Regions from separate parts of the Mesorhizobium sp. WSM4828 genome, predicted to be linked through region 1. Evidence: predicted binding sites of a transcription regulator. Region 1 holds the regulator's gene; each other region holds the start of a gene.
What was found. Region 1 encodes LexA, which represses DNA repair genes until DNA is damaged. Its sites were predicted from a motif close to TGTTCNNNNTGTGTTCNG; they were not measured.

Region 1 (3,277 bases):
GCACGAGGTGGTCGGTCCGAGTTTCCAGATGTCCTTCGCCGCGACGGCGGCCCTTGTCGGCGCCTATGCAGGCTGGTCCGATTACCGCGCCGGCAGGGCCGCCACGCCGCCGCTGCGGCGGTCGCCGCTACGCTTTGCCACGCGAAAGGTCCTGCTGGGCATGGGCGGCCTAGCGATGACCTCGATCATTGCAGGGAGCGCCACGGCGCTTTTCGCCATATGGCACTTCCAGCGCGTGGCGCCGCTCAGCCTGTTCGCCAATCTGGCCATCATGCCCATCGTCTCACTGGTCGTCATGCCCTTCGCCGTTCTCAGCGCGCTGGCGATGCCGTTCGGTGCGGATGGGCCGTTCCTCTATGTGATGGGCAAGGGGCTAACGGCGATGATCGCCCTGTCCGGGTGGATCTCCGAGCGCTCGCCGATCGATGCGGTCGGGCTGATTTCGCTGAGATCCGTCCTTCTGGTGACGATCGCCCTCGTCATTGCCAGCATGGCGACGACCTGGTTGCGGCTCGCGGCACTTCCTTTTGCGCTCGCCGGCTTGCTGACGACAACGCAGACGCGCGTACCCGATGTATTGATCTCGGAGGACGCACGGCTGGTCGCGCTGCCGATTGGGAGCGGTGAACTCGCGATCAACCGGGCACGCCCGAATGAGTTCACCATCGACAACTGGAAACGCGCGCTCACATCAGAGGCTATCGTCGCGCCGGAAACACCTGGAAAGAACGACCCGCAATTCGACATTGCCGATCCGGCCGAACTACCGCCGGGCATGCCGTTCATTTGCACGGACGGCCTCTGCCTTGCCAGGCATCCATCCGGCGCGATCATCGCGCAAGCCAAGGACCGCAATACTGCGCGGCCAGCCTGCGCCTTTGCCAGTTTGATCGTCATCGACGACGCCACCGCCCATAACCCCTGCTACTACGACCGGCTGGTCCTCGTCGTCACCAAACGGCAACTGGCGCGCGCGGGAAGTGCCGCCGTCTATTTCGATCCACAAGCGGCAACACGCGCCGAAATCCGTTTCGCAGTCGAAAAATCATACCGGCCCTGGCACGTGCAGCGGAAATTTTCACGCGCGGCGCGGGGCCTGCCGCCATACCGCAGGGCCGACAAACCCAAAGCCGGCGCCAAGGGCGGAGCTCAGTAGCGGCGGATCAGTCCGACGAGCTTGCCTTGCACCTTGACCCTGTCTGGTCCGAAGATGCGCGTCTCGTAGGCCGGATTGGCGGCTTCCAGGGCGATCGAAGCGCCCTTGCGGCGGAACCGCTTCAGCGTCGCTTCCTCCTCGTCGACCAGTGCCACCACGATCTCACCGGGGCTCGCCGTATCGGCATTGCGGATGATCACCGTGTCGCCGTCGAAAATGCCAGCCTCGATCATCGAATCGCCTTTGACCTCGAGCGCATAATGCTCGCCGCCCATGATCATATCCGGCGGCACCGAAATCGAATGCGTCTGGTGCTGGATGGCGTCGATCGGCACACCGGCGGCGATGCGGCCCATCACCGGGATCGAAACGGCGGCGACGACATCGTCGTCATTTCCGGCCGCAGGGACGCGCGACGATGTCGGCTTGCCTTGCCGCGGACCGCCTTGCCCAAGACTGCCCTGGATGACACTCGGCGAGAACTTGCGTGCCGCATTGAGGCCGGGGGCGATCGAGTCAGGCAGGCGCAGCACCTCCAGCGCACGGGCCCGGTTGGGCAAACGGCGAATGAAGCCGCGCTCCTCCAGTGCCGTAATAAGCCGGTGGATTCCCGATTTGGAAGCCAGGTCGAGCGCTTCCTTCATCTCGTCGAAGGAAGGCGGGATACCGCTTTCCTTCAATCTTTCGTGGATGAACATAAGCAGTTCGTGTTGTTTGCGTGTCAGCATAGCGACCCCCAACAGAATCAGAAAAACAAACCCAGAACAAACACTATCTGTTCCAGTTGTGTTCCGCAACTGTTTAAAGTTTAATGAATGCGTTAAGGCTCGGGAAACAAACGACGTCCCCTAACCGGGGTACCGCACTTTCACCGTCGCGAGCCTCATCGCCTTGATTCTGCTTTCGTTTGCGCCCTTCTGGCTTCCCGGAAGGCCACATTGGCATCGGCCGTCGGTCGGCAAATGGCACGGAAGTGAACCCTATCGAGTGTGCGGTTTGGTCAATGCACCGTGAACGAAACGAACTCAAAACGCCAACCTCGGGTTAGGTCCTGGTTTCCATCGCCTGGTCAGGCTGCTTCTCGCCGGTGGAGTCTTGCTGCGCGCAACCAGGTAATGGAAGAACAGTCGATGCGTGTCCGGCGTTGCGTTGGATCTTGGGGGAGCAGGCAAATCATGACAGGAATTCCCGATCTCGTGGCCGTAAAGGCGATGGATGCCGCGGATCCGCTGCGCGCGATGCGCGACCGCTTTGTGTTGCCGCAAGGAGTGATCTATCTCGACGGCAATTCGCTAGGAGCTGCTTCACGTGCCGCTTTCGATGAATTGCGCAAGGCCGCGACCGAAGAATGGTCGCATGATCTTATCCGCGCCTGGAACGTGGCCGGCTGGTTCAACATGCCGCTCGAACTCGGCGACCAGCTCGGGCGCCTGATTGGCGCCGCGGCCGGCCAGACGGTGGTCTGCGACACGACGTCGGTCAACATCTACAAGCTGCTGCACGCCGCCATGGCTATGCGACCGGAGCGGCAGGTCATCGTCGCCGAGGGCGATAGCTTTCCGACGGACCTCTACATGGCTGAGGGTGTGGTTTCGACGCGAAAAGATACGCTGCTGCGCCTCTCGGGGGTCGACGCGCCGAGCATCGAGGAGCTGATCGACGCACGCACCGCCGTGGTGCTGGTCAACCACGTCAACTACAAGTCGGGCGAACTGCGCGACATGCCGGCGCTGACGCGCAGGGCCCAGGAAGCCGGGGCGATGATCGTCTGGGATCTCTGCCACACCGCCGGTGCGATGCCAGTCGAGCTCGACAAGGCAAAAGCCGATTTTGCCGTTGGCTGCACTTACAAATATCTGAATGGCGGACCGGGCGCGCCTGCCTTCATCTATGCGGCTGAGCGGCATCTTGCCGACATCCAGCAGCCGCTCACCGGCTGGTGGGGCCATGCACGGCCCTTCGCCTTCGAGCCAGGCTATGCGGCCGGCACCGGCATCCGCCGGTTTCTGTGCGGCACCCAGCCGATCCTGTCGATGCGCACGCTGAAGGGCGCGCTCGACATCTGGAACGATGTCGACATGACGGCGGTGCGCAAGAAGAGCATTGCGCTGGCCGATCTGT
Region 2 (3,277 bases), on a different contig from region 1:
TCGATGGCGTCTTCAATGATTTTAGCGATATGGACGGCTTTGCGCGCGAGTGCACGGAAGCGGCCGCCATGGGTTTTGACGGCAAGTCGCTGATCCATCCAGCCCAGATCGAGGCCGCGAACCGCGCCTTTGCACCGTCGCCTGAAGCATTGGCCGAGGCGCGCACGATCAAGGAAGCCTTCGCGCTCGCCGAAAATACCGGTAGGGCGGTAGTTGCGCTGAACGGCAAGATGGTCGAGCGGCTGCATCTGGCGCAGGCCGAAAAACTGCTGGCGAAGGCCGCCGCTGTTCGCGCATGATTATCGCAACTGACGACAGGATTGAAGAATGAAACTCTACCGCTTTCTGTCCGGCCCGGACGACGCCAGCTTCTGCCACAAGGTGACGGCGGCGCTCAACAAGGGCTGGCACCTGTTCGGCTCGCCGACCTATGCCTATGACAAGGAGGCCAAGACCATGCGCTGCGCCCAGGCGGTGGTGAAGGACATCGAGGGCCAGGAATACGGCCCCGACACCAAGCTCAGCGACTGGTAGGCTTTGCAAAAGCGCCGAAGCAGGGTGTGTTGAGATTCAGGTCAGGCCGCGCCGAGAATGGTGGATTCCGAGAACCGGAGCGGAGCGTACTTTTGGGTACGTGAGCACCGGAAGCGCAGGAAACCGCCGTTCGCAGGCCGGCATCACCTGAATATCAGCACATCCTACTCCGCTGCCTCTTCGATCTTCTCCATATCGTCGTCCGACAGGCCGAAATGGTGGCCGATCTCGTGGATCAGCACATGGGTGACGATGTCGCCCAGCGTTTCCTCGTTCTCGGCCCAGTAGTCGAGGATGGCGCGGCGATAGAGCGTGATGCGGTTCGGCCCCTCGCCGGTCTGCGGATTCCAGCGCTCGGCGATGCCGCGCCCCTCGAACAGGCCGAGCAGGTCGAAGGGCGTTTCCAGCGAAAGGTCGTCCATGATCTCGTCGGTCGGGAATTCGGCGATCTGAATGACGATCTCGCCGGTCAGCTTGCGAAACTCCTCGGGCAGATGGGCATAGGCCTCCAGCGCCAGGAGCTCGATTTCCTCCATCGTTGGCGAAAGCTGGTCGTGCCAGATGCGTGTTTGGTAGATGCGAGCCATGCTTTGTCCTTTGATCCCGGCATATAGGCTTTCAGGCCGGACTCGGCAAATGATCGGACTGGAGCGCCCGTGTCATGCCCCAACTACAGGAATAAATTCTCCATGACTCCGCTTGACTCTTCGGGCGGCCTCTGGAATCTATAGGAACATAACAGGAACAATTGTGAGTGGAAGCTGACCGTCATGGCGACAAGCGCCGTGGCGCGGGAGACTGTTTTTGCCCTGCGCCGCCAGATCGCGAAGATCGAAGGGACCTTGCCCGAACGCCTGGAGGCGCCGGCCGGTTCGTCGTTTGACGCGGATGTCCCTCGTCAGAGTCCGGCACCCTCTCGGCATCCGGCACCCGCTCGGAATCTGACCATTGTCCGCCGCGGCCTCGCCGTGGCGCCGCCCGATGCGTTTTTGCGCACCGGCGCCGAGCGCCTCGATGCTGCGCTGAGCGGCGGCCTGCCGAAGGCGGCGCTGAGCGAGTTTCATGGCGCCGCGACCCGCGATGCCGGGGCCGTCGCCGGTTTTGCCTTGTCGCTCGTCAGCCTGATCCTCAGTCAGGGGCCGCGACTGCCGGTGCTGTGGATCGGCACATCCGAGGTTTTCCGCGAGGCCGGCTTTCCCTATGCCCGGGGGCTTCACGCCTTCTTCGGCATCGAGCCGGAGCAATTGCTGTTTTCCGAGGCGCCAAGGCTACCCGATGCGCTGTGGGTCGCCGAGGAGGCTGCCAGGATGACGGCGCTGGCCGCTGTCATCCTCGAAATCCGCGGCAGCCCGCAGCGGCTGGACCTCACCGCGACGCGGCGGCTGCACGCCCGGGCGCAGAGTGCCGGCCGGCCGCTGTTCCTGCTGCGCCAGGCCGGCGAGCCCGAGCCGACGGCAGCACCGGTCCGCCTCGTCCTGTCGCCGGCACCGGCGGCAGCGCGCGAGACGCTCGCCGGCCCGCTCGCCGGCTCGATCGGCCGGCCCGCCTTCACCGTCACCATCGGCAAGAGCCGCACGGCCTTGCCCGGAAAATTCACACTGGAGTGGAACCCCGATGAACGCATATTCGAAGAAAGACGGGGCGAGGAAAGAAGGTCTCAGGAATGGACCCCAGAACGGCCAAAGAGTCCTGTCCCTGTGGTTTCCGCATCTCGCCGCCGAGAGGATCCTGCGGCAGCGTCTGGGGCGGTCCTGGCGTTCCCGGCCGTCGGATCACCTGCCGCCATCTCACCCACCGCTCGTGATCAGCCATCGCCAAGGGAACACCCAGCGCATCGCCGCCCTCGACGAGCGGGGCGAGGCGCTTAATCTGAAGCGCGGCATGGGCATAGCCGATGCGCGCGCCATGCATCCCTCGATCGACATCGTGGAGGCCGATCCGGAGGCCGACCGGCGCCTGCTCGAAGGCCTCGCCGACTGGTGCGACCGCTATACCCCGCTGGTGGCGCTCGACGGGACCGACGGCCTCTATCTCGACGTCACCGGCTGCACCCATCTTTTCGGCGGCGAACGCTCGATGCTGGACGATATCCTGTCGCGTTTTTTCCATCAGGGCTTCGATGTCCGCGCCGGGCTTGCCGCCACGCCTGGTGCTGCCTGGGCGGCGGCGCGGTTTGCCGGCGACCGCATCGTTCCCGATGGCGAGGAGGAAGCGCTTCTCGCGCCCTTGCCGCTGGCGGCGCTGCGCATCGGCCCGGAGGTCCGCGCCAGCCTCGAAAGCGTCGGCCTGCGCACGGCGGGCGCCGTCATGGCAGCACCGCGCGCGCCGCTGGCCCGCCGCTTCGGCGCATCGCTGCTCTTGCGCCTCGACCAGGCGCTCGGCCGCCTTGAGGAGGCCGTGTCGCCGCGCCTGCCGGTGGCACCGCTTTCGGTCGAGCGTCACCTTGCCGAGCCGATCATGCTGACCGAGGACATCGAGCGGCTGACCGGCATGCTGGCGACCACCTTGAAGAGCGACCTCGAGCGTCGCGGCGAGGGCGCAAGGCGGCTGGCGCTGCTGCTTTTCCGCGTCGATGGCGGCGTCAGCCGCATCGCCGTCGGCACCTCGCGGCCTCTGCGCGAGCCGCGGCTGATCCAGAAATTGTTCCACGAAAGGCTTGCCGCGCTCGAACAGGATATCGACGCCGGCTATGGCTTCGATCTCGTGCGCCTTTCGGTGCTGACTGTCGCCGCCTTCGACATGC
Region 3 (3,277 bases), on a different contig from region 1:
GTCGCGACGGTTGATGAGGCCGAAATGCTCGACAAGCTGGAAAGCGATGCCGCGGCCGATGCCGGTGATCTGCTCGGCATTCTTGAGATCGACCAGCGGCTTCAGCAGGGATTCGATCTGGAAATTGACGAAGCGCTCGGCGCGCGCCGCAACCTTGTCGCGGGCCGGGCCGGTGAGTTGCTCGTCGGCGAGCAGAACGAGACGCGGCTTCAAAGCGTCCTCGCCGGCAACCAGCGTGCCGATCGGCGCGCCGATCCAGCGCAGCGTGCCATCCGAACCCAGCGCGATGTCGCCATTGGCAGAGGCGCCGAAGCGCTCGGCCCGCGCCTCGAACTCGGCGGCAAGCGCCTTCTGCGCCGCCGCCCGCACTGCCTTGGCGTCCTCGCCGCCGGCGCTCTGGTCGGCGGTGAAGCGGAAACCCTGCAACTCGCCGACGTGATGGCCTTCGACGAGGACGGTTCCGGTTGGGCTGATTTCGGCTTCAGGCATCGTGTTTTCTCTAAGGCGCCGCATGAGGACGGAAGTCCTGCGGTCTACAAAACGTTTCGTCAACCGCTCATGCAGCGCATCCGACAATCTGTCTTCGATTTCGCGCGTCTTTTCCTGCCAGTGTGCCCGATCGGCCAGCCAGCCGGGCCGGTTTGAAACGAAGGTCCATGTGCGGATATGGGCAATCCTGTGCGATAGCGTGTCGATGTCGCCTTCGGTGGTATCGGCACGGCGCACCTGCTCGGCCATGTAGTTCTCGTCGACATGGCCGTGCCTGGCAAGGTCCATGTAGATGGAGGCGATCAAGTCGGCGTGCTGGGCCGGCGCGATCTTCCTGTAGTCGGGCAGCGCGCAGGCTTCCCACAGCAGCGCCACGCGTCTGGCATCGGTGGTGAGTGCCCGGACGTCCTCGTCGCGCGACAGATGCTCGAGCGCCTGCGCGTCTACTGCCGGCAGTGCGCGCGTCAGACCTTCGACCGGGGCGTTGGTCTCAATCGAGCGCTTCAGCGCATCGAGGTTGGCGAAATCGAAATGCGCGGTGCGCCACTGCAGCACTTTCACCGGGTCGAAATCATGCGCCTCGATCTTCTTGACCAGTTCCTCATCCAGCGGATCGACCTGGCCGGTGACGCCGAAGGTGCCGTCGCGCAGATGCCGGCCGGCGCGGCCGGCAATCTGGCCGAGCTCGGCCGCCGTCAGGTTGCGGTACTGGTAGCCGTCGAATTTACGGTTCTGGGCGAAGGCGACGTGGTCGAGGTCGAGATTGAGGCCCATACCGATGGCGTCGGTGGCGACGAGATAGTCGACGTCGCCCGACTGGAACAGGGCCACCTGGGCGTTGCGGGTGCGCGGGCTGAGTGCGCCGAGCACGACGGCGGCACCGCCCTGCTGGCGGCGGATCAGCTCGGCGATGGCATAGACCTCGTCGGCCGAGAAAGCGACGATCGCGGTGCGCCGCGGTAGGCGGGTCAGCTTCTTCGAGCCGGCATAGGCAAGGTGCGATAGCCGTGGCCGGGTCACCACCGACACGCCCCGCAGCAGGCGCTGCAGGATGCCGTGCATGGTGGCCGCACCCAGCAGCAGCGTCTCCTGGCGGCCGCGCAGATGCAGGATGCGATCGGTGAAGATGTGGCCGCGTTCGAGATCGCCGGCGAGCTGGACCTCGTCGATGGCAACGAAGGCGGCGTCGGTCTCGCGCGGCATCGCTTCCACGGTGCAGACCGAGTATTTCGCGCCAGCCGGCTGGATCTTTTCCTCGCCGGTGATGAGCGCAACCTTATGGGCGCCGACCTTCTCGCAGACGCGCGTATAGACCTCGCGGGCAAGCAGCCTGAGCGGCAGGCCGATGACGCCGCTTTCATGCGCCACCATGCGTTCGATGGCGAGATGGGTCTTGCCGGTGTTGGTCGGGCCGAGCACGGCCGTCACGTCTCGACCCGACAGGATCAGCGGTTCAGTGTGTTTCGGATGGATGTTCATCGGCCTGGAAATAAGGCTCTCTGCCTCGCATTGTCGGGAGCGCGCCCATATTGGCCGCGTATGACAGGCGACACATAGGGATTTCGGGCGCGAAGCGAAAGCGGAATGTGCCGAGGGCGGGCCGATTGGTCGCTTCAAAGCCAAAAATCTGTTCCCGATTAACAGTTGGAACGAGTCTGGAACGAATCAGCGACGAATCACTGACTCGCGCTGATTCAGGTTTTGTTCACGGCTACATCTGGGCTTTCTGCCGGCGAATCTCACCACATGCTGAATCCCGGAAACTGGCCCGATTCATGCAGGCGGCATCCAAGCCAGCACCACGGTTAACCTTTGCCGGTGAATGATCGTGGCCGGCCAACCTGCTTCGCGCAACATTATGAAATTATTGATGTTTCCTAATGCGCTTTAATCATTTCGAGGGTGTTTTCAGCTCTCGCCGTTAACGTTCCGCTCAAAACCGGAACGAATCGGCGACGAATCAGAGATAGCCGAAGTTTCTTGGTTTGTTCACTGCAACATGTTGTGTTGTGAACAGCTTTTCCACCGAGAATCCACATGCTGCCGGTCGGTTTTTGCACAGGTTGCGCAGCGGCCGTTAACCTTTGTGTACTGGTTCGGCACACGCGGCATCATGGCCATCGGGTCGACGCGCTTAGTGCGTGAGGCTCAGAACTCGGCCAACCATGCCGAACGGCTTGTTCAGGATACGTCCGCTCCGACGGCATAGCGCTGCAATGTGGGGCCAACGTTCTGGATGATTTCGTCGTGAGACAGGGCGACGACCGGCGGGAGCCGCAGCAGGTACCGGCACATCGCCAATCCCAGCAACTGGCTGGAAATGAGCCCGGCCCGCCGGCCCGCATCGGCGGGATCAGCGACCGCCGCAACCAGGGGCCTCACCTGGTTGGCAAATACATCGCGCAACTTTTCGGCGGCAAATTCGTTCGACGTCGCCGAACGCAGCAGAATTGCCATGCCGGTACCGTTGGTCGGATCTTCCCAGATTTCGAGAAATCGCCTGATCAGTGTCTTGCCGATGTCGGTTCGGTCGATCACCCGTAGTGCGGGCAATTTCAGATCGACGACCGCCGCCCTGGCAAACAACTCGTCCTTGCTGCGGAAATAGCGGATCACCATGGCCGGATCGATCGAAGCATGGGCCGCGACGTCACGGATCGAGGCGCCGTCATAGCCGCGTTCGGCGAACAGGAGCCTCGCGGCCTCAAGAATCTGAGCCCGGGTGCGATCCGACTTGCTGGGTTTCTTCGACTGATTCTCGGCCATGAAAATGCATATGCCAACGACC

Region 2: AC0L2X_RS17430 (ImuA family protein) is a predicted target of LexA. The motif match lies at 1,264-1,281, and genes of this name have one in related genera.
Region 3: AC0L2X_RS27520 (helicase-related protein) is a predicted target of LexA. The motif match lies at 2,135-2,152, and genes of this name have one in related genera.

The regions. Positions count from the first base shown of each region.
Region 1 covers NZ_JBVVQK010000011.1:179,321-182,597, forward strand. The annotation lists gene AC0L2X_RS15425 (ComEC/Rec2 family competence protein) at 1-1,156, shown strand, start outside; gene lexA (transcriptional repressor LexA) at 1,150-1,884, opposite strand; gene kynU (kynureninase) at 2,332-3,277, shown strand, end outside.
Region 2 covers NZ_JBVVQK010000014.1:13,250-16,526, forward strand. The annotation lists gene AC0L2X_RS17415 (HpcH/HpaI aldolase/citrate lyase family protein) at 1-299, shown strand, start outside; gene AC0L2X_RS17420 (DUF1737 domain-containing protein) at 328-534, shown strand; gene AC0L2X_RS17425 (metallopeptidase family protein) at 699-1,121, opposite strand; gene AC0L2X_RS17430 (ImuA family protein) at 1,305-2,402, shown strand; gene AC0L2X_RS17435 (DUF6504 family protein) at 2,335-3,277, shown strand, end outside.
Region 3 covers NZ_JBVVQK010000033.1:28,752-32,028, forward strand. The annotation lists gene AC0L2X_RS27520 (helicase-related protein) at 1-1,968, opposite strand, end outside; gene AC0L2X_RS27525 (TetR/AcrR family transcriptional regulator) at 2,671-3,255, opposite strand.